2 regions of the Streptomyces sp. CNZ301 genome follow, and region 2 is predicted to be linked to the other one. Evidence: riboswitches for the same ligand, from Rfam matches in the RefSeq annotation. Region 2 holds a riboswitch; the other holds the start of a gene.

Region 1 (15,365 bases), 3.7 Mb from region 2:
GGCGCATCGGCCGACGGGCGCCGCGGTGAACGTGTCAGCCTGCGCTGCACACAGCTCTCATTGTCAGGCCGCCGGTCAGCCGTGTGAACAACGCATCAGGCCGATACACCTAGCTCCGGCCCAGGCGGCGCAGCAGAAGCGCCGAGGAGACCGGGCGGGCTCCGGCCGCCGCACAGCCGTCCGCCACCTCGCGGTCCGAGGAGACGACGACCACCGCCCGCCCCGGGGGCTCCGCACGCACGAGTCGCCGGATGAGCTCGTCGGCGGTCTCCCCGGGTTTGCTGAACAGGACCCGCACCCCCCGTGGCGGCGCCAGCAGCACGGGCGCGGCGAGTTCGGCCCCGTCGAAGACGCAGGTGACCTCGGCGCCGGACTGGGCCGCGAGGCCCGCCAGTCCGCCCAGCAGCCTCAGCCGCTGCTTGTCCAGGGGCATCGTGGGATAACCGGTCTTGGTGACGTTGTAGCCGTCGACGACCAGATGCGACTGCGGCAGCGCAAGCAACTGGTCGAGAAGTTCCGGGTCGGTCTCGGACAGAGCGCGCGCGGCGATGTCCCGCGGGGTCATGCGCCCCGGTTCCACGGCGTCGACCGCGTCGGCGGGCCGGCTCGTCGTGGGCGGAAGCGCCAGCTCGCGACGGAGGCCCTGCGCCGCGTCCAGCACGCTGTCCAGCAGTAGCCGCACCCGCATGTCCTGCACGCTGCGCCCCTCGCGCGCGGCGCGGCGCCCGGCCTCCAGCGCGGATTCCGTTTCCGCGAGCCGGGTGCGCAGCCTGCGGCTCTCGCTCTCGGCTGCCGACTTCTCCGCGGCCGCCGAGGAGCGCAGCTCCTCCAGCTCGGCCCGCGTCTTCCGCGCCTCCGCCTCGCCGCGCTTCACATCGCTCTGGGCGCTGCGCAGTTTCCGCCGGGTCACCTCCAGCTCCTTGCGCACCGACTCCAGTTCCCCGCGGCCGCGTTCGGCCTCCGTGCGCGCCGCGGTGCGCGCCTCCGCCAGTTCGCCGCGGAGCCTGGCCAGTTCACGCTGGGCCTCTTCGCCCGCGCGTTCGGCCTGTGCGCGCTGGGCCTCCTCGCCCGCCGCGGCGACGAGCTTGGGCCAGTCGACGGGACGCAGCACGTAGGCCACGGCCGCCACGTCCACCGGGTCGGCGGCCGGCGGCGGCGTGCCCGAGGTCAGCGCCTCGGCGAGTTCAGGGAAGCGCTCGCGCAGCTGCTCGGCGATCCGCTCGCGGAAGGCGGGCTCGCTCTCGAGCGCGGCGGCCATCGCGTTCGCACCGAACTTGATGCGGCGCTGCGGAGTGAAGCGTGCGTACTGGCGCAGCGGGGCGGGCAGTTCGGCGACGCCGAGACCGCCCAGCGCCTCGCCCGTGAGGGACACCACCCGGCGGCGGACCTTCTCCGGCAGCGGCCTGTCGTACGGTTCGGCCTCCTCGGGGCGCGGCGGACCGGCGGCCCGGGGCTCGCCTCCGGACTCGTCGGCGACGGGCCCCGTGCCCGACTCCGGCTCGGGGCGCCCGGCACCCGGTGCCGACGGCTCGCGCCCCGAGCCGTCGGCAGTCCCATCCACCACCGTTCACACCTGCCGTTTCTCAGACCTGGGCGCCCGGCCGGTCCACGAGCTCGACCTGGTCGGCGGCGTCGCACCACCGGCAGCGCACGGATTCGATGCTCTCACTGAGCACCTCCTGCTCCTCGACCTGCGGCTCCCCGGCCAGGTCCAGGTGGACGTACTCGACGACCCTGCTGGAGCGCGTCACGTCGAAGCGCGTCAGATTGCCGCAGAGCGTGCATCGCCACCGGGTTCCGGCCGTGGGCTTGGGGACCGTCATGTACTCGACCTCATTCCTTCGAGCGTTCGCGGGCATCGCTGCGGTGCGACCAGGTGTGCGTGGTAACCCGGCGAGAGCACAGCATCGCCTGGCGTAACCCTATGACCCTGCCACGCACCGTGCGTCCCGAGGAGCCTGCCCAGTGGCCGAATCATCATGAACCGCACCGTCCCGAAGATTCCCGTCGTGACCTGTGCCCTCATCGTCCTGTGCACCGTGATCTTCCTCACCGGTCCGGCCTCGGGGTTTCTGCCCGGCTACGGCACGGGCCCCGGCCTGCACCGCGCGCAGGCCGCCTACTTCAATCACTGGGGCGTCGTGCCCCGCACCCTGTGGAGCGGTGCGCTGCGGCCGTTCGTCACACCTGTGACCGCGCTCTTCCTGCACGCGGGCTGGCTGCACCTGCTGGGCAACCTGCTGTTTCTCCATGTCTTCGGCGGCCCGGTCGAGATGCGCATGGGCCACCTGCGCTTCGCTGTCTGCTACATGAGCGTCGGGTACACCGCCATGCTCTGCTACGCGGCGGCACACAGCCAGTCGGCGGAGCCCCTGGTCGGGGCGTCCGGCGCGGTCTCTGGCGTGCTGGGGGCCTTCCTCTACCTTCATCCGAAGGCGCGGGTCACCAGCCTCTTCCCCTTCCTGTACTTCCTGCCGCTGCGCTTCCCGGCATGGGTGGCGCTCGTCTTCTGGCTCGCCCTGCAGTGGATCGCCACCCGCTCGGACACCGACGGACCGGGCGTCGCCTACCTCGCCCACGTGGTCGGGTTCACCCTCGGCTTCCTCTACGCCTGGGCGCGTTTCCGCCGTTTCCGTGCGGATACAGTGGGCACGCCCGCTCCGGCGACCCAGGGAGAGTCGACACCGTGATCACCTCGATCGTGCTCCTCAAGACCAGCCCCGAACGCATCCCCGAGATCGCCGAGCAGATCGCCGCGCTCGAGGGCGTCAGCGAGGTCTACTCGGTCACCGGTGCGCACGACCTGATCGCCATGGTGCGGGTGGCCAGGCACGACGATCTTGCGGACGTCATCCCCGGCCGGATCAGCAAGGTGCCGGGGGTGCTCTCCACCGAGACCCACATCGCCTTCCGCACCTACTCGCAGCACGATCTGGAATCGGCGTTCGCCATCGGCCTGGACGCCTGAGGGCGGCGGACGCGGCCCCGCCGGGGCCGGCCGGCGGACGTCCATCGCGCTGGACGCACCTGGCATCAGGATCTGCCGGCGGCCGGATCTCCTGACGGCGCTCAGGCGATGGGACCGACCCGGGCGGCGGGCTCCCGCAGGGTGCCGGGTTCCGGGACGCAGCGCCCGTCCTCGGTGCGGTAGCGCAGGCGGGCCCCGTCGCGGACCAGTTCGCTCACGGCCCGCACGAACCTCTCCACGTGCTCGTCCGGTGTCCCAGCCCCGATGCTCACCCGCACCGCGTTCAGCGACGGTCCCCCGGGCGCACCGCACTCACCGGAGTCCTCGCTCCGGGAGCCCAGCAGCGCACGCACCAGCGGGTGCGCGCAGAACAGGCCGTCGCGCACGCCGATGCCGTATTCGGCGGAGAGCGCGGCGGCCAGGTGGGCGCTGTTCCAGCCCTCGACGACGAACGAGACGACGCCGACCCTGCGCTCCGCCTCGGCCCTGGCGCCGGCACGTGCGCTGGCGCTGGGACTGGACCCGGCCCCGGTACCCTCGTCGTCCGCGCCGAAGAGCGAGAGCACCTTCACTCCCGGGACGTCCGACAGGCCCGACAGCAGCCTCGCCGTCAACTTCCCCTCGCGCGCGGCCAGTTCCGCGAATCCCGCGGCCGCGAGCGCATCGCAGGCGGAGGCGATGGCGCAGGCGCCGATCACGTTCGGCGACCCGGCCTCGTGACGGGCCGCCCCACTCTGCCACTCCACTTCGACGCCGCCGTCCGCGTCCCGCGCCACTCGGCGGCTGGCCCCGCCTCCGGCCAGATAGGGCTCGGCGGCGTTCAGCCAGTCGGTACGTCCCGCCAGCACACCGGCCCCGAACGGGGCGTACAGCTTGTGCCCGGAGAACGCCACCCAGTCGACGTCCAGTTCACCGATGTGCACGGGGCGGTGCGGTACGAGCTGAGCCGCGTCCAGCACGATGCGGGCCCCGTACCGGTGCGCCACGGCCGCCAGCCGGCGTACGGGCCAGATCTCGCCCGTGACGTTGGACGCGCCCGTCACGCACACCAGCTTCGGGCCCTCGGGCGCCGCGGCGAGGGCGCGCTCCAGCGTCCGGACGGCCCGGCCCGGCGAACGCGGTGCGTCCAGGAAGACGGTCCGGGTGCCGGCTCCGCGCCACGGAAGGAGGGCGGCGTGATGCTCCGTCTCGAAGACGAAGACGCGTGTGCCCTCGGGCAGCGCCGACGCCAGGAGGTTGAGCGAATCCGTGGTGGAGCGGGTGAAGACGACCTCGTCCGCGGGGCGGCAGCCCAGGAAGCGCGCCACCGTGGCACGGCTCCGCTCGAAGAGTGCGGTGGAGTGCCGGGAGAGGTATCCGGCGCCGCGGTGCACGCTGCCGTAGTAAGGGGCGAACGCGGCGACGTCCTCCCACACGCTGCGCAGCACGGGTGCGCTCGCGGCGTAGTCCAGTGCGGCGTAAGGGAGTTCACCGCCCGTGGCGAGCGGCGCGGGCACATCCAGGCCCAGCACCGGCAGGGGCGCGGAGGCCGGGGCGGAGGCGGACTGCGGAACCGGCCGGCGGGCCGGCGCGGGACGGTCGGTGGCGGACGCGACGAGCACGCTCATGCGATGTCTCCCTCGAATACCGGGGACCCCTGGCCATGGAGCCTCCCCGCCGATGCGAGGGAAGAGGGATCCGTGCTTGCCGCACGACCTTGCTGTCGTACGGCCCGGTCATCACCCGGGGCACCCCACCACGGAAGGAGGGTTGCCGGACAGCGGGCCGGGGCCTTGATCGCTGTCGCTCGTGACCTGGCGGGAAGTATGGCACAACGTGCCGCAGGCTCCGCCCCGCTGTCCGGATCCCGGACATGCCGGGGGCACCGGCCGGGCCGGAGCCCCACGGGGAGCGGAGACGGCGGCACCTCGGTGTCACATGTGACTGGCAGCCACCCAGCGGTCCAGAGCGGCCCGCGCGGCGCCGCTGTCGACCGACTCGGCCGCCCTGTCCATCGCCGCACGGATCTGCTCCGCAAGCGGGGCGTCCCCCGGCTCGAGAGCGACGAGCGCCGCCGCGGAGTTGAGCAGCACGGCATCCCGCACCGGGCCTCGCTCACCGTCCAGCAGGGCGCGGGCCACATCGGCGTTGTAGGCGGCGTCCGCGCCGCGCAGCGCCTCGACGGGCACGATCTCCACCCCGACGTCGCGCGGGTCGAAGGACTCCTGACGCACCTCTCCGTCCCGTACCACCCACACCGTGGAGGTGGAGGTGGTCGTCAGTTCGTCCAGCCCGTCGTCTCCGCGGAAGACCAGTGCCGACGAACCGCGTTCGGCCAGCACACCGGCCATGATGGGCGCCATGCGGGGATTGGCGACCCCTGTCGCCTGGGCCCCCACGCGTGCCGGATTCGTCAGCGGACCGAGGAAGTTGAACGAGGTGGGGATGCCCAACTCGCCCCGCGCGTTGGCCACATGCCGCAGCGACGGGTGGAACTTCACGGCGAAGCAGAAGGTGATCCCGGCCTCCTTGGCCACCTCGGCCACACGCTGCGGGCTCAACTCCAGGTTCACGCCCAGCTTTTCCAGCACATCGCTCGCACCGCTCGCGCTGGAGGCGGCGCGGTTGCCGTGCTTGACGACCTTCGCCCCGCATCCGGCGACGACGATGGCGGACATCGTGGAGATGTTGACCGTACGGGCCCTGTCGCCGCCCGTACCGACGATGTCGACCGTCGGTCCTGGCACCTCGATCACGTTGGCGTGCGCGTACATCGCCTGCACGAGGCCCGAGATCTCCCCGACCGTCTCGCCCTTGGCCCGAAGCGCCACCGCGAAGCCGGCGATCTGGGCGTCGGTGGCCTCGCCGCTCATGATGTTGTCCATCGCCCACGCCGTCGTGCCGGCGCTGAGATCCTCGCCGGCGAGCAGCGACGTCAGTACGTCCGGCCAGGTGTGGTGACCGGGGGTACCACCCAGGCCGGAGGCTCTGGGGGCGGGAGAGCCGGCAGACGGAACGGCACTCATGATCCCTCCTGAGGTCATCGGGGTGCGGCTGGGACCCACGCGCTCGCGTCCCGGCCATGGCACCGGGTGAGCCCGGCGGCCGGCATGCGAGCAGGGCGTGGGGGACGGCCCGGCCTCGGGGCCCAGCCAGTCACCACCCTAGCGGCACACGGTCGCCGCCAGGACCTCCGTCTCACGTGGGGCGAGGCGCCGGTGTGCTGCGTGCGGCCCGGGCCCCGCGCGGTCGCGGACAGACGCGAGGGGCCGGGCTCCCCGTCGGGAAGCCCGGCCCCTCGTCCGTGGCTGCGCGGTCCGCCCACGGGCGGTGCCGCGGCGGCTCAGTGGTGGCCGTGGCCGCTCGTGATCTCCTTGTACTCCTCGGCGGTCGGCTTGGGGATCTGCGCCTGCTCGCCGTAGTAGCCCTTGGACAGCCGGGCGCGCAGCTTCTGCCCGCGGCCGACCTTCCGCTGGACACCGTTCTCGTCCACCTCGGGGCCGGGCTCGTACGGCTTGTGCTGCTCGTGCGCGGTGAGGGTGTGCAGCTGCTCCTGCGAGAGCTGCTCGTGCACCTCGATGAACTCACCGTGCGGGAGCCGCTTGATGATGCCGGACTCGCGCCCGTGCAGCACCTTTTCCCTGTCGCGGCGCTGGAGCCCCAGGCACGCGCGCCGGGTGACGACGAAGACGATCACCGGCACCACGAAGAAGGCGATCCGCACGAACCATGTGATCGAGTTGATCGACAGGTCGAAGTGCGTGGCGACCAGGTCGTTTCCGCCGCCGATCAGCATCACCGTGTACCAGGCGACCCAGGCCGCGCCGAATGCCGTACGGGTCGGGGCGTTGCGGGGGCGGTCCGCGATGTGGTGTTCGCGTTTGTCGCCCGTCACCCACGACTCGATGAACGGATAGACGGCGATCGCAGCGAGCACCAGCGGGAAGATCATCAGCGGGATGAACACGCCCAACACGAGTGTGTGGCCCCACAGATGGATCTCCCAGCCGGGCATGATGCGGATCAGACCCTCGGAGAATCCCATGTACCAGTCGGGCTGCGCGTTGGTCGACACCTGGTCCGGCCTGTACGGGCCCAGCACCCAGATCGGGTTGACGGTGAAGGCCGCGGAGATGGCGGAGATGACGCCGAAGACGAGGAAGAAGAAGCCTCCGGCCTTTGCCATGTAGACCGGCAGCAGCGGCATGCCGACCACGTTCTTGTTCGTACGGCCGGGACCGGCGAACTGCGTGTGCTTGTGGTAGAAGACCAGGATCAGATGCGCCACGAGCAGGCCCAGCATGATCCCGGGCAGCAGCAGTACGTGGACCGAGAAGAACCGCGCGACGAAGTCGTGCCCGGGGAACTCTCCGCCGAAGAGGAACATCGACAGGTACGTGCCGACGATGGGCACGGAGAGGATCGCTCCCTCCATGAACCGCACGCCGGTGCCCGAGAGCAGGTCGTCCGGCAGGGAGTAGCCGGTGAAGCCGGTGAACATGCCCAGCACGAACAGCAGGAAGCCGAACAGCCAGTTGATCTCGCGCGGCTTGCGGAAGGCGCCGGTGAAGAAGACGCGCATCATGTGCACGAACATCGCGCCGAGGAAGATCAGCGCCGCCCAGTGGTGGATCTGCCGCACGAGCAGACCGCCTCGGACGTCGAAGCTGATGTCCAGCGTCGAGGCGAACGCCTCCGACATCCGCACACCCTGCATCGGCACGTAACTGCCGTGGTACTCCACCTCGTTCATCGAAGGGTGGAAGAACAGCGTCAGGTACACGCCGGTCAGGATGATGATGATGAAGCTGTAGAGCGCGACCTCACCCAGCATGAAGGACCAGTGGTCCGGGAAGATCTTGCGCATGTTGGCCTTGGCCAGGGTGTAGATGCCCAGGCGGCCGTCGGCCCAGTCCGCGACCCGCTCGCCGGCGGGTGCCTTGCGCTTCGGGGCGGTGGTCTCGGTTGCTGTACTCATGCTCGACGCTCCCAGTAGGCCGGGCCCACGGGTTCTTCGAAGTCGCCCTGCGCCTCGAGGAATCCTTCGTTGTTGACGCTGATCTTCAGCTGCGGCAGCGCGTGGCCGGCCGGGCCGAAGATCACTCGTGCACCGTCGGCCATGTCGAAGGTCGACTGGTGGCACGGGCAGAGCACGTGGTGCGTCTGCTGCTCGTAGAGGCTGACGGGACAGCCGACGTGGGTGCAGATCTTGGAGTAGGCGACGATCCCCTCGTGGGACCAGTCCAGCTCCCGCTTGTCCTTGATGTCGTCGGGCTCGAGGCGCACGAGCATCAGGGCCGCCTTGGCGATCTCCTTCTGGAAGTCCTCGTCCTCCTCCTCCAGGCCCTCGGGCATGGCGAAGGTCAGCGAGCCGACGGTGATGTCCTCGGGACGGAGCGGCTCGTGGGTGTTCTCGTTGACCAGGAGCTTGCCCTTGGCCCACAGCGTGTGCTCCAGCTTGTCCTCGGGCAGCGGCCCGAGGTCACGGAGGAGCACGACGCCGGAGAGCGGAACCAGGGTCAGCGCGCCGAACATTGTCTTGCGGATGAGCGAACGGCGCCCGAGGCCGGACTCCTTGGCGCCCTGAGCGAAGTCGTCCATGACCTTCGCCCGGGTCTCGGGCTCGGCCGAGACGGCGTGCCTCTCGTCGATCAGTTCGTGGTCGGACATCAGGGTGCGCGCCCAGTGGACCGCGCCCGCGCCGATGCAGAAGAGCGCGACGCCGAGCGTCATGCCCAGCGCGAAGTTCAGCGCACCGATGCGTCCCGCCGGCCACACGTAGATGATCTTGTCGATCGGGATGAGCACGAAGCTCGCGATGAAGCCCAGCGTCGCCAGCATCGACGTGGTGAACAGCATCGCCACGACGCGCTCGGAGCGCTTGGCGGCGCGCTCGTCGATGTCCTGGATCCGCGGCTCGTGCGGCGGCATGCCGGGGTCGGCGAACGGATCGTCCGCGACGGCCACGGCGCCGTGACCGTTCTGCTGCTCGGTCGGCAGGTTCTTCTCAGTCACGTTCTCGTGTGATCCAGTCTCGCTCATGACTTCCTGGCCTTTGCGGTCCGAGCTGCGACCCAGATGGCGACGAGGATGAGAACGCCGAGACCGAAGATCCAGGCGAACAGGCCCTCGACCACGGGGCCCAGGCCGCCCAGCTTGTAACCGCCGGGGCTGTCGGACTCCTTGCTGTTCACCGCCTTCAGGTACGCGGCGATGTCCCGCTTGTCCTGCTCGGGCATCACCTTGTCCGGGAAGGAAGGCATGTTCTGCGGGCCGGTCTGCATGGCCTCGTAGACGTGCTTGGAATCCACATCACCGAGGCCGGGCGCGTACTTCCCGTGCGTCAGGGCCCCGCCCTCACCGGTGAAATTGTGGCACTGGGCGCAGTTCGTGCGGAAGAGCTGACCGCCGTTGGCGATGTCGGCGCCGCTCGGGTCGTACTGGCTCTTGGTGGGCGTCACGGGGCCGGAGCCCAACGAGGCGACGTAGGCGGCGAGCTGGTCGGTCTCGTGCTGGCTGTAGATCTTCTTCTTCTTCGGCACCTGAGCGCCCGGCTGCTGCGCGGGCATGCGGCCGGTCCCGACCTGGAAGTCCACAGCGGCGGAGCCGACGCCCACCAGGCTGGGGCCGTCGCTGGTGCCCTGGCCGCCGGTTCCGTGGCAGCTGGAACAGCCCACGTCGTAGAGCTTCTTGCCCTCCTCGATGGCGAGGGACTGGCTCGACGACTGTTCGGCCTTCGCTTCACCTGCGGGAGCGAACGCGGCGTACAGCCCCCCGGTGACCGCCAGCGCGAAGATGAGAACGACGAGCGCCGCCAGCGGATGGCGCCGTCGTGCGGAGAGCTTTTTCACGGATTACCCCGGTGTCAGGATCTTCTGCGTCGATGCGTGTGCTTTGTGTCTGTCACTGCCCGGCGCACGCTCGCGCGCACCGGCGCCCGATCAGCTACTTGATCAGGTAGATCGTGGCGAAGAGGCCGATCCAGACGACATCGACGAAGTGCCAGTAGTAGGACACGACGATGGCTGCAGTGGCCTGCTGATGGGTGAAGCGCTTGGCCGCGTACGTCCTGCCGAGCAGGAGCAGGAACGCGATCAGACCACCCGTGACGTGCAGCCCGTGGAAGCCGGTGGTCAGGTAGAACACAGAGCCGTAGGGATCCGAGGAGAGCGTGATGCCGTCCTTCTCCACCAGCTCCGTGTACTCGAAGACCTGGCCGCCGATGAAGACAGCGCCCATGACGAAGGTGATGATGAACCAGCCCCGCAGCTTCTTCACGTCACCACGCTCGGCAGCGAAGACGCCGAGCTGACAGGTGAGCGAAGAGAGCACCAGGATCGTGGTGTTCACCGCCGAGAAGGGCACGTTCAGCGAGTCGGCATGTTCCTTCCAGAAGTCCGCACCCGTCACGGACCGCAGGGTGAAGTACATCGCGAAGAGGGCCGCGAAGAACATCAACTCGGAACTCAGCCAGATGATCGTTCCGACGCTGGTGAGGTTCGGCCTGTTGACCGACGGGTGCGCGTGCCCGGTTTCTACTGCTGTTGCTGTCGCCACGCCGACATTATGTCGGTCGCCCATAAGGCCCTTACTCCCGGGGTGCCGTTCGGTGTGTCCGGCCAGTGTGTCCAGCTCAAACAAGCCTCTCCCCCGGGCATGCGAAGCGGTGTTGAGCGGCCCGGCGAGGGAGTAACATCCGCGCAGCGGCTCCTTGCCGCCACGTGATCACGAGCGAGACGTCCCGCGGAGGAACGATGCAGCCGACCGCCACGGTGCTGGTCTACAGCGACAACACCGACACCCGCGAGCAGGTGCGGCTCGCCGCGGGCCGCCGTCCCGCCGCGGACGTGCCCCCCGTGGAGTACGTGGAGTGCGCGACGCTCCCCGCGGTCCTCTCGACGCTGGAGAAGCACCGCATCGACGTGTGCATCCTCGACGGGGAGACGGCACCGGCGGGCGGCATGGGCGTGTGCCGGCAGATCAAGGACGAGATCTTCGACTGCCCCCCTGTGCTGCTGCTGATCGGGCGCCCGCAGGACGCCTGGCTGGCGTCCTGGAGCCGCGCCGAGGCCGCTGTCTCGCATCCGATCGACCCTGTCGCCCTCGCGGGCGCCCTGGCGGGGCTTCTCCGGGAGAGCGACGGGGCCTCTGCGCAGGTGCAGCCTCTCTGATCCCCCCTTGCCGGTGATCGTCCGGGCCCCGTGACGGCCCGAACAGCTCATACCTGCGGGCGCAGCCTGTTCACTCCGCCCTCGGCACCGGCGTCCTGACCCTTGTTGCCGCGGTGCAGTGCGCTGCCCTTCTTCCACTTCTCCCAGGACAGGTTCCAGTCGCCGAAGCCGTTCTCGAAGGGCGCCATGTCGTCGCCGTCGGAGTTGACGTACTTGACCGGGACTCCGTTGCGCACGTTGTCGAAGAACCACTTGGCGTTGGCCGTGCTCATGCCGGTGCAGCCGTGGCTGCTGTTGGAGACGCCGTGCGAGCCGCTGGACCACGGGGCGGCGTGCACGTACTCACCGCTCCAGGTGAGCCGCGAGGCCCAGTGGACGCCCAGGTCGTAGGACTCGCCGCCGCCGATTCCGACGCTGCTGCTCCGCATCCGTACGAACGACTCCCGGCCCAGGATCACCTTGGTGCCGTTGCGGGTCTCGAAGCCGGCCTTGCCGGTGGTGATCGGGATCTCCTTGACGACCTTGCCGTTCTTGCTGAACTTCATGCTCAGGCCCGAGGCGTCCGCCAGGGCTTCCACCCGGTCGCCGGTCTTCAGCTTGACGGGCTTCGCCTTGTCGCCGTACAGCCCTTCGCGCACCTTCAGGCCCTTCAGGCGTGCACTGACACTGATGGTCGAGTGCGCGGGCCAGTACTCCTTCGGGCGGTAGTGCAGCTTCTTGTCGTCGACCCAGTGCCAGGAGCCCTCGACGTGCGGGGAGGACTTCACGGTGAGCGCGCCCTCGACGAGCTTGCGCTGCTTGGCGCCCTTGACCTTGTGACTCAGCTCGGCGGTGACGGGCTGGCCGACGCCGTAGGTGCCGCTGTCGGGCCCGAAGGTGACGCCGAGCCGCTTGGCGTGTGCCGGCTTGGTCTGGAAGGTCAGCGTCCGGCGTCCCTGCTCGCCGGCACCGTTCTCGGTGCTGATGCGGACGGTGTAACGGACACCCGCTGCGAGGCCGGCGGTGCTCCGCCAGCGCTTGCCGTCCTCCGAGAGCTTGCCGCTGAGGAAGCGTCCCGCGGTGTCGACGGCGGTGACGTCGGTTATTCGCCCTTCGTCGCCCGTTGCGGTCACTTCGAGGGGCTTGGAGGGGTCCACGACCGCCCCCTCCTCGCCCGCGCTGACTGATATCTGGTTGCTGGCGTCGTACGGGGCCCCAGCGAGGGGGTTCCCGCCGCTGCCGACACTGCACGAGGCAAGTCCGACAGCCATCGGTACGAGGGTGAGGGCACAGCCGGCCGAGATCCGGCGCTTCGTCCTGTTCGAAGAGTGATTCATAGGCCCAAGGTAGGAACTGTCACCTTTCAGGGCCTCTTGGGCGCATGCAAATGGGTCGGCGCCCGGTGATCACCGGGCGCCGACCCATTTGCAGACTGCCTCTGCCTGGAACCTTACTGGGTGCGATTCTCGCCGTGGTAGTACTCGAAGACCCAGCCGAAGAGGCCGATGAACAGCAGCGGCGCCGAGACGAACACCAGCCACCATCCGAAGGCGACGCCCAGGAACCCGAAGGCCGCGCCGAGCCCGAGGGCGAGCGGCTGCCAGCTGTGCGGGCTGAAGAAACCGACCTCGCCGGCGTCGTCGGCGACCTCGGCCTCCTTGTTGTCCTGCGCGCCGACATCCACACGGCGGGCGGTGAAGGCGAGGTAGTAGCCGATCATCACCGCCAGGCCGAAGGCGAGGAACAGTCCGGTCGTACCGACCGGCTCCTTCGACCAGGCGCCGTAGACGATCGCCGCGGCGAGCAGGAAGACGGCCAGACCGAGGAACATCTTGCCCTGGATCTTCACTTCGAGTCCTCCTTACCACCGACGAGCGTCCGCTCGACGGCCTGCTGCTCGCCGAGCTGGTCGAGAGCCGCGACCTCGGGGTAGTGCAGATCGAACGCCGGCGACTCGGAACGGATGCGGGGCAGCTGGAGGAAGTTGTGCCGCGGGGGCGGGCAGCTCGTCGCCCATTCGAGGGAACGGCCGTAGCCCCACGGGTCGTCGGCCTCGACCTTCTTGCCGTACTTGGCCGTCTTCCAGATGTTGTAGAGGAACGGCAGGACCGACAGCCCCAGCACGAAGGAACTGATCGTCGAGACCGTGTTCAGGGCGGTGAAGCCGTCCGCGGCCAGGTAGTCGGCGTAGCGGCGCGGCATGCCCTCGGCGCCCAGCCAGTGCTGGACGAGGAAGGTGCCGTGGAAGCCCGTGAACAGGGTCCAGAAGGTGATCTTGCCGAGCCGCTCGTCGAGGATCTTCCCGGTGAACTTCGGCCACCAGAAGTGGAATCCGGCGAACATCGCGAAGACGACCGTTCCGAACACGACGTAGTGGAAGTGCGCCACCACGAAGTAGGAGTCGGAGACGTGGAAGTCCATCGGCGGCGCGGCCAGGATGACGCCGGTCAGACCGCCGAAGAGGAAGGTGACCAGGAAGCCGATCGACCACAGCATCGGCGTCTCGAAGGACAGCGAGCCCTTCCACATCGTGCCGATCCAGTTGAAGAACTTCACGCCCGTCGGCACCGCGATCAGGAACGTCATGAACGCGAAGAAGGGAAGCAGCACTCCGCCCGTGACGTACATGTGGTGCGCCCAGACCGTCACCGAGAGGCCGGCGATGGCGATCGTCGCGCCGATGAGGCTGATGTACCCGAACATCGGCTTGCGGCTGAAGACCGGGACGATCTCGGAGATGATGCCGAAGAACGGCAACGCGATGATGTACACCTCTGGATGCCCGAAGAACCAGAACAGGTGCTGCCACAACAACGCCCCGCCGTTGGCGGCGTCGAAGACATGCGCCCCGAACTTCCGGTCCGCCTCCAGCGCGAAGAGCGCCGCAGCCAGCACCGGGAAGGCCAGCAGCACCAGCACACCGGTGAGCAGCACGTTCCAGGTGAAGATCGGCATCCGGAACATCGTCATGCCGGGTGCGCGCATGCAGATGATCGTGGTGATGAAGTTGACGGAACCGAGAATGGTGCCGAAACCGGAGAGCGCCAGCCCCATGATCCACAGGTCGGCGCCGATGCCCGGCGAGCGGACCGCGTCGGAGAGCGGCGAGTAGGCGAACCATCCGAAGTCCGCGGCGCCGGACGGCGTGAGGAAGCCGCCGACGGCGATGAGCGAACCGAAGAGGTAAAGCCAGTACGCCAGCATGTTCAGCCGCGGGAAGGCCACATCGGGAGAACCGATCTGCAGCGGCATGATCCAGTTCGCGAACCCGGCGAACAGCGGGGTGGCGAACATCAGCAGCATGATCGTGCCGTGCATGGTGAACGCCTGGTTGAACTGCTCGCTCGACATGACCTGTATGCCGGGCCGGGCGAGTTCGGCGCGCATGAACAGCGCCATGACGCCGCCGAAGAGGAAGAAGGCGAAGGACGTGACGAAGTACAGCGTCCCGATCTTCTTGTGGTCCGTCGTGGTGGCCCAGTCGACGAGCATGGCGCCGGGCGTCTTCTGCCGTACGGGCGGTGCTGCCTCGGCCGTCGCGGCGGCACCCTTGGGTTCGTTGAGGATGCTCACGGGTTATTCGTCTCCGCATTCCTGGCGTCGCCGGTGGTGGCGGTGCCCGACGGGATGTAGCCGGTCTGGCCCTTCTCGGCCAGGTCCTTCAGATGCTTCTGGTAACGCTCCGGGGACACGACCTTCACGTTGAAGAGCATCCGGGAGTGGTCGACGCCGCAGAGTTCGGCGCACTTGCCCAGGTAGGTGCCCTCCTTGGTGGGGGTCACCTCGAAGCGGTTGACGTGGCCGGGGATGACGTCCTGCTTCATGAGGAACGGCACCGGCCAGAACGAGTGGATGACGTCGCGGGAGGTGAGGATGAACTGCACCTTCTCGCCCTTCGGCAGCCACAGCGTCGGCCCGGGGTTCTTCGTCTGCGGGTTGCGCTCGGCGGGTGTACCGACGGTGTAGACACCGTCGGCGCCCTTGGGGAAGGCCGTCCTCATCCGGTCCGGGATGGCGGAGAGTTCCTTGTCGCCGGTGTTCGAGGTGGAGGCCTCGCCGTCGACGTCCTCGATGTAGTTGAAACCCCAACTCCACTGGAAGCCCACCACGTTGATCACGTGATCGGGCTTCTTCGTGGTCGCGAGGAGCTTGGTCTCGTCCCGCGCGGTGAAGTAGAAGAGCACCGCGACGATGATGATGGGGACCACCGTGTACAGCGCCTCGATCGGCATGTTGTACCGGGTCTGCGCGGGAACCTCGACCTTGGT
Region 2 (15,365 bases):
TCCTTGGCGACCAGGTTCATCCCGTCGCGGATCGGGTTGACCAGTGCCACGTCGGCCAGGCGGTACGCCGCCAGCGAGCGCGCGAAGTCGTCCTTGAGGAAGAGCACGACCGGCGTCCACTCCGGCGTCCCGTACGTGGAGTTGATCTCGTCCGCGACGCGCGAGACCTCGCTCATGTAGTCGCGGTAGACCGCGAGGTCCTGCCGTGAGGGGTAGGCCAGAGCGAGGTGCACGACGCGCCCGCGCCACTCGGGCCGGTCCGCGAGCAGACGCTTGTACGCGTGCAGCCCGCGCACGATGTTCTTGGACAGCTCGGTGCGGTCGACCCGCACGATGGTGCGCCGCGGCCGCCCGTCGCCGTCGCTGCCGACCTCCTCGCGCAGCAAGGCGATCCGCTCCTCGACGTCGTCCCGCCCGGCGCGCTCCCTCAGGAACTCCGCGTCCGCGCCCAGCCCGTGCACTCCGAGGCGCGTGGTCCGGCCGTCGCAGCTGATCTCCAGCTCGCCGGTCGACTCGTCCTCGGCGACGGTCGCCCCCAGCACGTCCGCGCAGCAGTCGGCGAATGCGCGCGCCCAGCGCCGCGTGAGGAACGCGGCGCGGTCGGTGCCCAGGATTCCGCGCAGGACCTCACGCGCGACGGCGCCGGGCAGCATCCGGTAGTAGTCCGGCGGCGCCCACGGCGTGTGCGAGAAGTGCCCGATGCGCAGATCGGGGCGGCGCTCGCGGAGCAGCCCGGGCACCAGCGTCAGGTGGTAGTCCTGGACCAGTACCGTCGCACCCTCCGCCGCCTCCTCGTCCAGCGCCTGCGCGAAGGCCGCGTTGTAGCGCTCGTACGACGCCCACTGCCGCTCGAACTCCGCGTCGAAGGACGGTTCCAGAGGCGTCTGGTAGAGCATGTGGTGGACGAACCAGAGCACGGAGTTGGCGATGCCGTTGTAGGCGTCGGCGAAGGTCTCCTCGGGGATGTCCAGCATCCGTACCGACTGGCCGCCGGTGTCGGCCGGGTCCGGCTTGCCGCCCGTGCGGCGCACCGCCTCCCGGTCGCCCTCACCGAGAGCGGCGCACACCCACACCGCGTTGCCGCCGCCGGCACCGTCCCCTGCCTGCGGCGGGGAGGCCCCATTCGCGATGGCCGAGAGCCCCGAGACGAGGCCACCGCCGCCGCGCTTCGCGGAGAGCGATCCTCCCCCAGAGCCTCCGGCCTGGGAGGTGCCCCCAGAGACGGAGTACGAGACGGGGCCCCGGTTCGACGCGACCAGTACGTCCGCCAGGGTCTGCTGGGATGCGCGTTCGACGGCCATGGCCCGAGCTTAGCCGCGCCCGGATCCACGCAAACGTGACGCGCGTGACCCCGCTCAGGCCGCCCGGCGGTCCGCGTACTCCGCCATCTCACGCATCGGTGGTCGCTCCACGGTGTCGACGGCGTGGCTGCGGGCCGCGAACCCGCCGGGGCCGGCGCCCCGTTCGAACTGGGTGAGCGTCGGCCTGACGAGGTGGCTGCCCCGCGCCAGGCGGAGCTGTGCCGTGTGGTGGATCGCGGCGGCCATCCGGCCGAGCGCCTGCCCGTCCTGGTGCCGGTGCCGCCGCACGCCGACGTCGGCCTGCGCGAGGGCGTCGAGGCCCGCGGTGTGCAACGAGTCGACGAGCAGCCCCAGTTCGACGCCGTAACCGACGGGGAAGGGCAGCTGCTCGAGCAGCGTGCGCCGCGCCGCGTACTCCCCGCCGAGCGGCTGCACGAACCCGGCGAGCCGCGGCCAGTGGAGGTTGAGCAGGGGCCGTGCGACGAGTTCCGTGACCCGCCCGCCGCCGGCCGGGTCGTCCCCGAGCGGCCTGTCGTACATCGCCTTGACCAGCCGCAGCCGCGGATCGGTGAGCAGGGGCCCGACGACGCCGGAGACGAAGCGGGCGGAGAAGTCTTCCAGGTCGGCGTCCGCGAAGCAGACGATGTCGCCGCTCGTCACCAGCAACGATCGCCACAGCACCTCACCCTTGCCGGGCAGCGCGGGCAGTCTCGGGAGCACCTCGTCACGGTGCACGACCCTCGCGCCCGCGGCGGCGGCGACCTCGGCCGTACGGTCCGTGGACCCGGAGTCCATCACCACCAGCTCGTCCACGAGGGCGGGAGCGCCGGCCATCAGCTCGCGCCGGATCACCGACACGATGCCGCCGACGGTCCGCTCCTCGTTCAGCGCGGGCAGCACGACGCTCACCCGGGACCCGGTGTGCCGCTTCGCCGCCAGCAGCTCGGGCAGAGGCCGGCCGGCCGACGAGTACGACCGGTGCCTCAGCCACTGCCCGACTTCCTCCAGCACGCGGCCCCCCTTGTGATCCATCTCGCGGTACGGACGCCTGTCTCGATGCGCAGGCCTGTCGGTTACAGTCTTGAACAACGCGGACGGCGATCGCATGCCGGGCCCGGCCCGGCGCGCTCGACCACCCCGCCTCACAACTTCACACCGCTCATCCAGAGGGGCAGAGGGAACGGCCCGTTGAAGCCCCGGCAACCCTCCGGCCGGTCTCGCGCAGTACGTCGTGAAGCGAGGCTCCCGGCTCGGGAAGGTGCCAATTCCGTCTCGTGGCGAGATACGTCACGAGGAAGATGAGGAGAAAGGGCCTCGCCGAATCATGGCTGTTCAAGCTGCCGCCAGCACGCTCGCCGACTCCACCGGAGCAGGCGCCGCGCTCGGCCCCGCCGCAGCGCTCTCCTGCCGCGAGTGCGGGGAGCGCATCCCCCTCGGTCCGGTCTTCGCCTGTGAGGCGTGTTTCGGGCCGCTGGAGATCGCGTACGAGTTCCCCGGCGGCGGCACTTCAGGGTCAGCGGCGCTCCGTGAACGCATCGAGGCCGGTCCGGACAACATCTGGCGCTACGCGCCGCTGCTGCCGGTTCCCGCTGACGTGGCCACGAAGCCCAACACCAATCCCGGCTTCACCAAGCTCGTCCGGGCCGACCGGCTTGCGCGTGAGCTCGGCGTCACGGGCTCCCTGCACATCAAGGACGACTCCGGCAACCCGACGCACTCCTTCAAGGACCGTGTCGTGGCCATCGCCGTGGAGGCGGCCCGCGCCTTCGGCTTCACGACCCTCTCCTGCTCCTCGACGGGCAACCTCGCGGGCGCCGTCGGCGCCGCGGCCGCCCGGGCGGGGATGCGCTCCTGCGTGTTCATCCCGCACGACCTGGAGCAGGGCAAGGTCGTCATGGCGGCCGTCTACGGCGGCGAACTGGTCGGCATCGAGGGCAACTACGACGACGTGAACCGTTTCTGCTCCGAGCTGATCGGCGACCCCGCGGGCGAGGGATGGGGCTTCGTCAACGTCAATCTGCGCCCGTACTACGCCGAGGGCTCCAAGACCCTCGCGTACGAGATCTGTGAACAGCTGGGCTGGCGGCTGCCGGACCAGCTCGTGGTGCCCATCGCCTCCGGCTCCCAGCTCACGAAGATCGACAAGGGGCTGAAGGAGCTGATCGCCCTCGGCCTGGTCGAGGACAAGCCGTACAGGATTTTCGGTGCGCAGGCGGAGGGCTGCTCGCCGGTCTCCCGCGCCTTCAAGGACGGGCACGACGTCGTGCGTCCGGTCCGCCCGGCGACGATCGCCAAGTCGCTGGCCATCGGCAACCCCGCCGACGGGCCGTACGTGCTGGACATCGCGCGCCGTACGGGCGGCGCCGTGGAGGACGTCGACGACCAGCAGATCGTCGACGCGATCAAGCTGCTGGCGCGGACCGAGGGGATCTTCGCCGAGACCGCCGGCGGAGTGACCGTCGGCGTCACGAGGAAACTGATCGAGGAGGGGAAGCTCGACCCGTCCCTCACCACCGTCGTCCTCAACACGGGCGACGGCCTGAAGACCCTGGACGCGGTGGCCCCGACCACCGGACCGTCCGCCGTCATCCGTCCCAACCTGGACTCCTTCCGAGAGGCTGGTCTCGCATCATGAGCGTGAACGTCCGTATCCCGACCATCCTGCGTACCTACACCGGCGGGCAGGCAGAGGTGAGCGCCGAGGGGGCGACCCTCTCCGAGGTGCTGACCGATCTGGAGAAGAACCACACCGGAATCGGCGCCCGGGTGCTCGACGACGCGGGCAACCTGCGCCGTTTCGTCAACGTCTACGTGAACGACGACGACGTCCGCTTCGAGCAGGGTCTCCAGACGCCGACGCCGGACGGTGCCGGCGTCTCGATCATTCCCGCGGTCGCCGGGGGCTGCTGAGGTCTCGTGAGAGGTCGGTGAAGGCCCCTTGCCGGGGCCTGCCGTCCCCTACTGTCGAACCGCCTTCTCCGGGAACAAGTGAGCGAAACGGAGGGGGCGGTTCCGCGTGTGGGGACGCGATAGGGTTGCGGCCAATCCCCCCCCCGACGACTCACCCGGCGTATGCCGGCAGCATATGAGAACGCGACAAGTTGTGCCCGAATTCGGGGCGGCAATTGTCGTGTTGGCGCGCTATGCCCGGCCTTGCTTGCCCCGCTTCCTCGGGGATTGCGGGCTTTTGGGCCCTCCGTCGGTGCTCAGATTTCTCGCCCTCGTGACCTGTTGCAGAGGGCGTCCGTGCAGATACATTCAGCCGCGGTCGACGCCTTCCGGTGTACGACTCCGCACGCCTGCGGGGTTGTTCAGGAGGTGAGGTCTGACCCGGGCTCGCGAAGTGCGGGCCCGTGCAAGGGCCAGTAATAGGGGAGTTAGGGATGGCTCAGGGCACCGTCAAGTGGTTCAACGCGGAGAAGGGATACGGCTTCATCGCGGTCGACGGTGGTGCGGACGTGTTCGTCCACTACAGCGCGATCCAGATGGACGGCTACCGCACCCTGGACGAAGGACAGCGGGTCGAGTTCGAGATCTCGCAGGGTCAGAAGGGGCCGCAGGCGGACATGGTCCGTGTGACTGCCTGAGCACCCGCAACACTGCGCAGAGCTGCAACAGCCGTAACCACAGCCGTAAGTAGGGCCGTGCCCCGTGAGGGGTACGGCCCTTCTGTGCTGCCCGCCCTTCCGCTTCCGTCGCGGATCCGGCCGCGCGGCGCGCCCGGACCGGCGGGACCACTCCCCGGACCGATCGGTTGCGCCCTCCCCGGCTCGGTGTGATGTCCTGGGGGCGCTTGCACTCGCAGGGGTCGAGTGCTAATCATTGCGTTAGCACTCTCCGAGTGAGAGTGACAGTCAAGGACCGGGTCGGTGAGGCCCGCTCGCCGGGTGGAGCAAGGAACCACGCGGCCGAGGGCCGTCCGTCGCGGGCGCCAGCGCGGTCCGGTATATCCGTCCCCTGGTTGTGCAGGGGGATCCCCAGTCCGGGAGGGACCACTTCACATGGCCAAGATCATCGCGTTCGACGAGGAGGCACGGCGCGGCCTCGAGCGCGGGATGAACCAGCTCGCCGACGCCGTCAAGGTCACGCTCGGCCCCAAGGGCCGGAACGTCGTGCTGGAGAAGAAGTGGGGCGCCCCCACGATCACCAACGACGGTGTCTCCATCGCCAAGGAGATCGAGCTCGAGGACTCCTACGAGAAGATCGGCGCCGAGCTGGTCAAGGAGGTCGCGAAGAAGACGGACGACGTCGCCGGTGACGGCACGACGACCGCGACCGTCCTCGCCCAGGCGCTCGTCAAGGAAGGCCTGCGCAACGTGGCCGCCGGCGCCAACCCGATGGCGCTCAAGCGCGGCATCGAGCGCGCCACCGAGGCCGTCTCCGCCGCCCTGCTGGAGCAGGCCAAGGACGTGGAGACCAAGGAGCAGATCGCTTCCACGGCCTCCATCTCCGCCGGCGACCCGCAGATCGGTGAGCTCATCGCCGAGGCGATGGACAAGGTCGGCAAGGAAGGCGTCATCACCGTCGAGGAGTCGCAGACCTTCGGGCTCGAGCTGGAGCTCACCGAGGGCATGCGCTTCGACAAGGGCTACATCTCCGCGTACTTCGCCACCGACATGGAGCGCATGGAGGCGGAGCTCGAGGACCCGTACATCCTCATCGTCAACTCCAAGGTCAGCAACGTGAAGGACCTCCTTCCGCTGCTGGAGAAGGTCATGCAGTCGGGCAAGCCGCTGCTGATCATCGCCGAGGACGTCGAGGGCGAGGCCCTCTCCACGCTCGTCGTCAACAAGATCCGCGGCACCTTCAAGTCCGTCGCCGTGAAGGCTCCGGGCTTCGGTGACCGCCGCAAGGCGATGCTCGGTGACATCGCCATCCTCACCGGCGGCACGGTCATCTCCGAAGAGGTCGGCCTCAAGCTTGAGAACGCCGGTCTGGAGCTGCTGGGCCGCGCCCGCAAGGTCGTCATCACCAAGGACGAGACCACGATCGTCGACGGCGCGGGTGAGAGCGACCAGGTCGCCGGCCGCGTCGCGCAGATCCGTGCCGAGATCGAGAACTCGGACTCGGACTACGACCGCGAGAAGCTCCAGGAGCGTCTGGCCAAGCTCGCCGGCGGCGTCGCCGTCATCAAGGCCGGTGCCGCCACCGAGGTGGAGCTGAAGGAGCGCAAGCACCGCATCGAGGACGCGGTGCGCAACGCCAAGGCCGCCGTCGAGGAGGGCATCGTCGCCGGTGGTGGCGTGGCTCTGCTCCAGGCTTCCAGCGTCTTCGAGAAGCTGGAGCTGGAAGGCGACGAGGCGACCGGCGCGCAGGCCGTCAAGCTCGCGCTGGAGGCCCCGCTCAAGCAGATCGCGATCAACGCCGGTCTCGAGGGCGGCGTCGTGACGGAGAAGGTGCGCAACCTCAAGCCCGGTCACGGCCTGAACGCCGCCACCGGGGAGTACGTCGACATGCTCGCCGAGGGCATCAACGACCCCGCGAAGGTGACGCGTTCCGCGCTGCAGAACGCCGCCTCCATCGCGGCGCTCTTCCTGACGACGGAAGCCGTCATCGCCGACAAGCCGGAGAAGGCCGCCGCGGGTGCCGGCGACCCGACCGGTGGCATGGGCGGTGGCATGGACTTCTGATCGCGCAGCGATCGGAGTCCGCTCCACGAGGAGGACGGCTGCCTCCCGGCACGGAACGGACCGAGGGCGGCATCCCGGAAGGGGTGCCGCCCTCGGCGTGCGTGCGGCGTCTGTTCGGCGCCGAGGGGAGCGCCTTCTCAGACGCGCGCTCCGTTGTCGTGTGCTGCGCGGCGGGTTCTCGATGGCGCGGGCCCGGGCCCGTTACCTCCGGGCCGGGGCGGAGTGTGCGCGCGGGCCTCGAGTTCGACGGCGAGCGGCGCACCGACGAACAGCGACGAGTACGAGCCCACGACGATGCCGATCAGCAGTGCCAGGGCGAAGTCGCCGAGCGAGTCTCCGCCGAGCACCGCGAGCGCGGCGATGATGAACAGCGCGCCCATGCCGGTGTTGAGGGTGCGCGGCACCGTCTGGACGACCGCGTTGTTGACCACGCTCCGGAAGGATGGCTTCAGCGTCGGCCTCCGCACGCCGTTTCCGGGCCCGTGGCCCTGCTCCTTCCCCCGGCCGGTCCCCTGCCCGTGCCATTCGGAGCGGACCCTGTCGAAGATGACGACGGAGTCGTTCACCGAGTAGCCGATCACGGTCAGCAGCGCGGCCAGGAACACTCCGTCGACGGGCTTCCCGAGCCATGCGAAGGCGCCGACGAGGATCACCGCGTCATGGGCGAGTGTGAGAACGGCCGACGCACCGAACGTCCACCGGAACCTGAAGGCCAGATAGAGCAGCTGGGCGCCCAGCGCGACTCCGAGGGCGATCAGTGCGTGCCGCCGCAGCTCGTCGCCGAGGCTCGGCCCGAACAGTTCGTCGCGCACCTTCTCGGCGTCGCCTCCCAGGCCGTCCAGCGTCGAACGGACCGTCTCCGCCTGGTCGTTGGTGAGCTGTTCGGACCGGACGGTGATCTCGTGACCGCCGCTCTCACCGCCCGACCCGGAGCTCTGCACGACGGTGTCCGGCAGGCCCGCGTCCGTGAGCGCCGCGCGAGCGGCCTCCGGATCGACCGCGCGGCTCGTCGAGTACTCCACGAGCCGCCCGCCGGTGAACTCGACGCCGAAGTCCAGCCCGCGCAGCACGATTCCCCCCACCGCGAGGACGACGGCCGCGGCCGACACCGCGAGCAGCCTTCTGCCGTGCCGCATCCAGTCCGGATTCCGTTTCGTCAGACGGGTCCGTACTTGTCCCAGCCCGGCCAGGCCCGAGATCCGCGGATGGGCGCGGACGGCACGGCGGTTGACGGCGAAGTCCACCAGCACTCTCGTGACGACGAGCGCGCTGATCATCGAGGCGAGCACCCCGATGGAGAGCGTCACGCCGAAGCCGCGCACCGGCCCCGAGGCGAGTGTGAACAGCAGCAGGGCGGCGAGAAGGGTGGTGACGTTGGAGTCGGCGATCGCGCCGAACGCACCGCGGAACCCCTTCGCCGAGGCGGTGCGCAGGCTTCTGCCGCGTCCGTACGCGTACTCCTCGCGGGCCCGTTCGAAGACGAGCACGTTCGCGTCGACGGCCATGCCGATCGCGAGGACGAAGCCGGCGAGGCCCGGCAGCGTGAGGGTGGCGCCGAACGCCAGCAGCGCGGAGTAGGCGGTCAGCCCGTAGCACAGCAGGCCCACGGCCGTGAGCGCGCCGAACAGCCGGTAGACGCAGACGACGAACCCGGACGTGAGCAGCACTCCGATCGCGGCGGCCCAGGCGCTGTCCTCGATCGCCTCGGCACCCAGCGTGGGGCCGACGGTGTGGTGTTCGATCACCTCGACCGGCAGGGGGAGGGCGCCGCCCTCGATCAGCGTGGCCAGCTCCTTCGCTTCGTCCTCGCTGAAGTCCCCTGTGATCTGCGTGTTCCCACCGGCGATGCCGTGTCCGCAGGAGACCGACGGGTCGATCTGCGGTGACGAGATGACTTTCTTGTCGAGCACGATCGCGACGCGGCGCTGCGGGTCCCCGACCGGATTGCACGCGGCCTTGCCCGTCAGGTCCGCCCAGCGTTCCTTGCCCTTGTCGCGGAAGCCGAGGTCGATGAACCAGCCGGAGCCGCGCTGCGGATCGACGGCGGCTCGGGCGGACTTCACCTCGTCACCCGTGATGGCGGTGGCGCCCAGCCGCACCGGCCTGCCCGACTCGTCGGTGAGCGCGTCACCGCCACCGGTCCTGGAGCCGTTTCCCTGCGGAGCGCCCGTGACGGGGCGGAAGGTCAGCTGCGCGGTGCGCCCGAGGACCTCGGTCGCCTCCTTCGCGTCCTGAAGGCCGGGGAGTTCGACGATGATGCGGTTGTCGCCGGAGCGTACGAGGCTGGGTTCGGCGACTCCGAGCGCGTCGACGCGCCGTCGCAGGACCTCCATCGTGTCGTCGGTGCCGGCGGGTGTCGCTTTCGCTGTCGCGGAGTCACGGGACTCCAGGACGATCTGGGTTCCGCCTCGCAGGTCGATGCCGAGGCGGGGTTGCTGGGTCAGGGCGAGGACCGCGGAGAGAGCCATCACGGCAAGCGCGATCACCGCCCGCACCTTGTGGGCGCGAGTCATGGGGTTCTGCCTCCTGCACAGGCACACCGGGTCGCTTCAGGGACCGCGGTGGTGAGGATGACGGCACCGGCGTGCGCAGGAATGCGGCTGCCGGGTGCCGTTTCGGTCGGAGCTCAGATGCCTGTGCGGGCCGGGGGAGCGCGTCCTTGGCGCGGCGAGCGGTGCGTGAGGTCGGCGGTGGAGAGCTGCGGGCGCTCCGGCAGTACATGGCCGGGCTGCTTCTGCGAGCCGTCGTGTCCGACCGCGGGAAGCAGCGGGAGGGGAGCCTGAGTGGCGGCGTGCGCCGGATGCGCGACCGCCGTCCGGAGATGCTGCGGCGGGTCCTGGTGGTGCGTACCGACCGACTGGCCGGCGGACCGGAAGTCGTGGGCGCCCGGCTGGTGCTGCACCGCCGCGGAGCCGCCGAACAGGGCGAGCAGCACCGCGAGCAGGACGCCGGGCACGCTCGCCGGCAGACCCGCCTGCCGGCGCGGGCGGGGCCGTGCGCCGGCCGGTGAGGAGGGCGAGCGGCGGTGCACGGGGGCCGGACGGTGTACGCGGTCCGCGCTGTGTGCCACCTCGCCCTCCTCGCCTCGCTCGACGTCCGTGGCCGGGAGGCGCGGACGCCTCACAGCCTGCCCGAGAAGCGTCCCGGGTTCAACGTCGGCCCGGGCCGCCCCGGTGGTCTCGCCTGTGCCCCGGTGCCCGACCGAACCGGCCTTCGCGGGGCGGGTCACGCCGTGGGACGGGATGGCTGACCGGCCGGGTCTCTCCACCAGACGAACGCTTCGGTGCTCGGCCGGCGTTCGCAGAACCGTTCCGAGGGCGACGCCGCCCGAAGCAGGCGGCGCAGGTCCGCCTCGAAGTCGTCGCGGCGCGCGCCGAAGAGATGTGGAGCGGAGAACGACATGGAGAACACCTCCGCGACGACGTCGTCGGAGGTGCGTTCCAGCGCCTGCCCGCCGGGAACGACGAGGCGCCGCGGGCCGGAGAATCCCGCCCTGGTGAACACGGCGGCCTCGTTGCCGGGTGTTCCCTGCGGCAGCAGGCCCCGGCCGGCTCGCCGGACCGGTCCCAGGTAGTCCCTGACCAGTTCCTCGACGGCGGACCGGGGAACCGCCGGGTGCGCAAGGCCCTCGACGCTCCGGGTCTCCGTCTTCAGGTCGGAGATGTGCACCAGCGCCCCGCCCGGCCGGAGCATGCCCTTGACGGTGGCCGCCACGGCATCACGGTCCATCCAGTGGAAGGACTGGCCGAACGTCGCGACGGTGAACGTGCCCAGTCCCGCGGGCAGTTCCTCGGCCCGGGCCCGTACCCACCGGACCTTCGCGGACAGTCCGCGCCCGGCGGCGTTCCGCGCGGCTTCGGCGATCATCCCGCTGTCCGGGTCGACGCCGACGGTTTCGCCGAACAGGTGCGCCAGGAGGAGAGCGAGGGTGCCCGGCCCGCACCCCACGTCGATGAGCCGGCCGCGTCCGTCGAGGTTCAGGGCATCGGCGAGAGCGTCCGCCAGCCCGGGCGCGTAGGGCAGCCTTCCCCGCTGGTAGTGGGCGGCCGTGCCGGAGAACAGCATCTCGTCCCACTCATGGTCGGTGGCCATGGCACCTGCCGTTCTTCCTCGTGTTCACATGCCGGCGCACGGTGCGTCCAGGTCCGTCAGGCCCTTCGAGGGGCGAGCCCGCTCCGGTGCGGCGGTGCGCCGAGCGTCAGCGAGAAGCGCTTCGCGGCACCGGCAACGGCCTGCCCGCACCGGGCGAGTGACGTCTCGTCGGTGAAGCTGCTCAGCGTGACGGCGCTCATGCCGCCGACGGCCGCTCCCGAGTGGTCGAAGACGGGAGCTCCGACGGCGACGACGCCCGTCTCGTTCTCCTCACGGTCCTCCGCGTAACCGCGTTCCCGCACGGCGGACAGTTCGCCGAGGAGCTTTTCCGGATCGGTGTGCGTGCGTTCCGTGCGCGCGGGCATCCCGGTGCGCTTGAGCAGGGTGAGCACCGTCTCGTCGGGCAGCGTGGCGAGCACGGATTTGCCCACGGAGGTGGAGTGCAGCGCGAGGCTCATGCCGACGCGCGAGGCCAGCCGGTAGGGCTTGTCGGCCTCCAACTTGGCCGCGTAGAGCGCCTCGTCGCCGCTGAGCAGCGCGAAGTGGACGGTCCAGTCCGTCTCCTCGCGCAGCGCCTCCAGCACCGGCCGGGCCTGGTCCGGCAGGTCGCCCTCGCGCTGGTGGCTGCCGACGAGGGCCAGGACGCGGGGCCCGCTCGCGTAGCTGCCGCGGCCGAGGGAGCGGGCGAAGCCGCGTTCGACGAGCGTCTGGAGGATGCGGTGGACGGTGGGCTTGGGCAGCGATGTGGCCTCGGAGATCTCCGCGACGCTCCGGTGATCGGCCAGGGCCTCCAGCACGTCGAGTGTCTTGTCCGCCGCTGTGCGGTGCCGGTCGCTGGCCATCGGCCCAGTCTAGGCAGCGGTGCGGTGCGGGGTTGTGCCTCGCGGAGCGGGCCCGGTGCTGCGAGGCGCCGGCCACCGGACGCACCGGTGAGCGCGGCGAGTTCGCCTTCGACGGGCCCGTGCGGGTTCACAGTCATGGAGGGCTGTGGCAGCATCACGGAACCCCGGGCCGGTTTCCGGAACACGATTCCGCCACGCAGAACGATGGCGTGGTGGTCTGCCGGTGTGCCGGTCCGTGGCGGCCAAGGCGGCAGGGACGGATGAATCGAGACGGCCATGTCCGAGGAACCACCACCCCCCACGACCACGAACCCCACCACACCCGCGTCCGGTCCCGCGGCCGGCTCCGCACCCGTGCCGGCGTCCAGAAGCATGCGGACCGACCGCGAGCTGCGGCGCGTCGTCAGCGCGTCGGTCATCGGCACCGCGCTCGAGTGGTACGACTTCTTCATCTACGGCACGGCCGTCGTGCTGGTCTTCAACGACCTGTTCTTCGTCCAGGACGACCCGGCCGCAGGAACGCTGATCGGTCTGGCGACCTTCGGAGTCGGCTTCGTCTTCCGCCCCGTGGGGGGCTTCCTCTTCGGAGCACTCGGCGACCGCATCGGAAGGCGCTCCACTCTCGTCCTGACCACGCTGGTCATGGGCCTGTCCACCGGATTCATCGGACTTCTGCCCCCGTACGCCTCGATCGGTGTGGCGGCGCCCGTGCTGCTCACGCTGATGCGGGTGTGCCAAGGGCTCGGCGCGGGCGCCGAGTTCGGCGGTGCCTCGACGCTGCTCGCCGAGCACGCCCCGGCCGGTAAGCGGGGGTTCTACGCCTCGTTCGCTCAGATGGGTGTGCAGGCAGGGCTCGTACTGGGGATGGTCGTCTTCCTGTTCGTCGGGATGCTTCCGGAAGCGAGCCGGCTGAGCTGGGGATGGCGGCTGCCGTTCCTGTTCAGCTTCGTACTGATCGGCGTCTCGCTCTACTTGCGGCTGCGCGTGGCCGAATCCCCTGTGTTCCAGCGGATGAAGGAGGACCGCAGCGTCGTGAAACTGCCGGTGCGGGAGGCGTTGCGCCGCTATCCGCGCAGCTTCCTGGTGGGCGTCGGCGCGCACATCTGCGACACCTCGGTCGTCTACATCTACGCCACCTTCTCCGTCTCCTATCTGACGGTGCAGGTCGAGCAGCCCAAGTGGGTCGCCCTGACCGGGGTGATCTCCTTCGGGCTGGTCGTGATCGCGCTTCAGCCGGTGTACGGCGCGCTGTCGGACCGGATCGGACGCAGGCCGCTCAACCTGTTCAGCGTCGTCTTCACCGGCCTGTTCGCGTACCCGTTCTTCCTGCTGCTCGACACCGGCGTGCCCGTCGTCATCTGGCTGGCGATGATCGTGGCCACCTCGCTTGGGCTGGCGCCGATGATCGCCGTCCAACCGGTCTTCTACGCCGAGCTGTTCGGGGCCCGCGTGCGCTACACCGGCTTCGCGGCCTCACGCGAGACGGGTGCCGCGCTCGCCGGGTTCTCGCCGTTCATCGCGGCGGCGCTGCTGGGATACGCGGACGGTGACCCGTGGCTCGTCGCGCTCTACATGGCGGCGACGGCGGCGATCTCCCTCGTGGCGTTCCTGTACTCCAAGGAGTCCCGGCTGACGGACGTCTCACTGGCCGAGCATGCTCCCGCGAGCCCTGGTGGAGCGGAGCCGAGCGCGCCGCCGTCCTGAACCGGAGGCCGGTCCTCGCAACAGCCGCTGAGGGAGCGTCAGGAGGCGCGGGCGCGCCGTCCCGCGCGCAGCAGCGCCGCCAGTACGGACCCCGCGAGCACCGCGACGAGCACACTGAACGCGATGCCCGCCGCCTGCAGCCCGACCAGATCGACCGCCAGGCCCACGCCGATCACGGGCAGGGACAGGGCGACATAGAGGACGACGAAGTACGTCGAGGCCACATTGGCGCGCCGGGCGACCGGAGCCTCGGCGTTGACGGCCGCCAGTCCGGCACGGAAGCTCATGCCCTGACCGAGCCCCGCGACGACGCCTCCGGCCACGAGAAGCGCGAACGACCGCGTGGCGAACCCCGCCGTCAGCAGTCCCATGCCGAGGACGAGCCCCGCACAGCCCAGCTGCTGGGACGCCCGGCCGAACCGTGGCACCAGCACGATCTGGCCGACCGCGGACGCAGCGAAAACCGTGAAGATCACCCCGCCTTCCAGTGCGAGGTCGTCCATCCCCAGCAGCTTCCCCATGAAGGACGGGGAGACGGCCGTGAAGAGTCCCAGCACCGCGAACCCCGCGAACCCCGCGATGCCCGCCCGTACGAAGGTGCCGCGCATCTCCTGCGGAACCCCGGGCTTCGTCACCCTCATCCGTGGACGCCGCACCACGCCTTCGACCGGTTCCGGCATGAACCACACTCCGGCGGCCACCAGCAGGAGCAGCACCAGGTGGACGGCGTACGGCAGCCGCAGCGGCTCCGGCGCGAACTCGGCGAGCACACCTGCCAGCAGCGGTCCGCTGCCCAGACCGCCCATCTGCACGACGGTTGCCACCAGGGTGCCCCGTCCGGTGTTCCTGCTGTCGGCCAGGTCGACGAGGGCAGCGGTGGCCGTACCGGTGAAGACACCCGCCGACAGGCCGGACAGCAGCCGTCCCACGAACAGGAGGCTCAGGTCCTCCGCGGCGAGGAAGACGACGGCGCTGAGCATCGCGAGGGCGAGCCCCGGCAGAAGCGTCCGGCGGCGCCCGATCTCGTCCGAGACATGGCCGACGAGCAGAAGTGCCGCCAGCACCCCGGCCGCGTACGTCGCGAAGACGACGGTGACCATCAGCGTGGAGAAGTGGAGCTCCCGCTGATAGAGCACGTACAGCGGGGTGGGCAGGGTCGTCCCCAGCATCGTCACCGTGAAGGCGGCCGCCACCAGCCAGAAGGCCACGGCGCGTGGCGCCGTGGGACGTTCGCGTGCTCCGCGTTCGTTGGTCTGTGCATCCATGCCGCTCATGTGCCCCTGCCACGACTCATGGATCCATGATCCGCTCCGGCGCCGGCGGAATCCGGAGTTTGCGGCAGGTCGGTGCGGCTACCCGGGCTCGAACTGACCGCCACAAGACGGGAACTCGGGGTGGGAACATCGTGTCCACGGTTGTGATCATCGTCCTTGCAGTGGCCCTCGCCGTAGTCGTCGCCGGTGTGCTCTTCACGAGCGCACGCAGACGCGGACTCGGCGGCGGCCTCCGGAATCGCTTCGGGCCCGAGTACGACCGCGTGCTCGCCCGCCACAACGGCGACACCAGGGCCGCGGACCGCGAGCTCGGCCAACGCGTACGCGAATACGGTTCGTTGGCCCCTCAGCCGCTCTCCCCTGAGCTGCGTGAGCACTACCTCGGCCGCTGGTCGGCAGCGCAGGAACGCTTCGTGGAGTCTCCGCAGCAGGCCCTCGCCGAGGTGCACGAACTGCTCGGCGGTCTGGCCCAGGCCCGGGGGTTCCCCGGGCCGGAACGCCGTGAGGCGCACGTCGACGCGC

The links. Region 2 has a riboswitch for S-adenosylmethionine ahead of thrC (threonine synthase). Riboswitches for the same ligand answer to the same signal wherever they lie in the genome.
Region 1: linked by a shared signal. The riboswitch ahead of EV375_RS05940 (aminotransferase class V-fold PLP-dependent enzyme) and the one ahead of thrC (threonine synthase) in region 2 are both predicted to bind S-adenosylmethionine.

What each region holds. Positions count from the first base shown of each region.
Region 1 covers NZ_SHLG01000001.1:1,314,390-1,329,754, forward strand. Annotated here, with positions in the region: gene EV375_RS05920 (NYN domain-containing protein) at 110-1,564, opposite strand; gene EV375_RS05925 (hypothetical protein) at 1,584-1,823, opposite strand; gene EV375_RS05930 (rhomboid family intramembrane serine protease) at 1,980-2,690, shown strand; gene EV375_RS05935 (Lrp/AsnC family transcriptional regulator) at 2,687-2,968, shown strand; gene EV375_RS05940 (aminotransferase class V-fold PLP-dependent enzyme) at 3,070-4,575, opposite strand; SAM riboswitch class IV at 4,643-4,762, opposite strand; gene trpD (anthranilate phosphoribosyltransferase) at 4,882-5,973, opposite strand; gene qcrB (cytochrome bc1 complex cytochrome b subunit) at 6,291-7,925, opposite strand; gene qcrA (cytochrome bc1 complex Rieske iron-sulfur subunit) at 7,922-8,989, opposite strand; gene qcrC (cytochrome bc1 complex diheme cytochrome c subunit) at 8,986-9,798, opposite strand; gene ctaE (aa3-type cytochrome oxidase subunit III) at 9,893-10,504, opposite strand; gene EV375_RS05970 (metallophosphoesterase family protein) at 10,702-11,118, shown strand; gene EV375_RS05975 (Ig-like domain-containing protein) at 11,166-12,434, opposite strand; gene EV375_RS05980 (cytochrome c oxidase subunit 4) at 12,548-12,946, opposite strand; gene ctaD (aa3-type cytochrome oxidase subunit I) at 12,943-14,670, opposite strand; gene ctaC (cytochrome c oxidase subunit II) at 14,667-15,365, opposite strand, start outside.
Region 2 covers NZ_SHLG01000001.1:5,003,999-5,019,363, forward strand. Annotated here, with positions in the region: gene EV375_RS21645 (trehalose-6-phosphate synthase) at 1-1,301, opposite strand, end outside; gene EV375_RS21650 (glucosyl-3-phosphoglycerate synthase) at 1,356-2,312, opposite strand; SAM riboswitch class I at 2,458-2,606, shown strand; gene thrC (threonine synthase) at 2,626-3,936, shown strand; gene EV375_RS21660 (MoaD/ThiS family protein) at 3,933-4,211, shown strand; gene EV375_RS21665 (cold-shock protein) at 4,685-4,888, shown strand; gene groL (chaperonin GroEL) at 5,303-6,931, shown strand; gene secD (protein translocase subunit SecD) at 7,069-9,444, opposite strand; gene EV375_RS21680 (hypothetical protein) at 9,558-10,001, opposite strand; gene EV375_RS21685 (class I SAM-dependent methyltransferase) at 10,157-11,023, opposite strand; gene EV375_RS21690 (IclR family transcriptional regulator) at 11,080-11,865, opposite strand; gene EV375_RS21695 (MFS transporter) at 12,238-13,569, shown strand; gene EV375_RS21700 (MFS transporter) at 13,608-14,834, opposite strand; gene EV375_RS21705 (hypothetical protein) at 14,975-15,365, shown strand, end outside.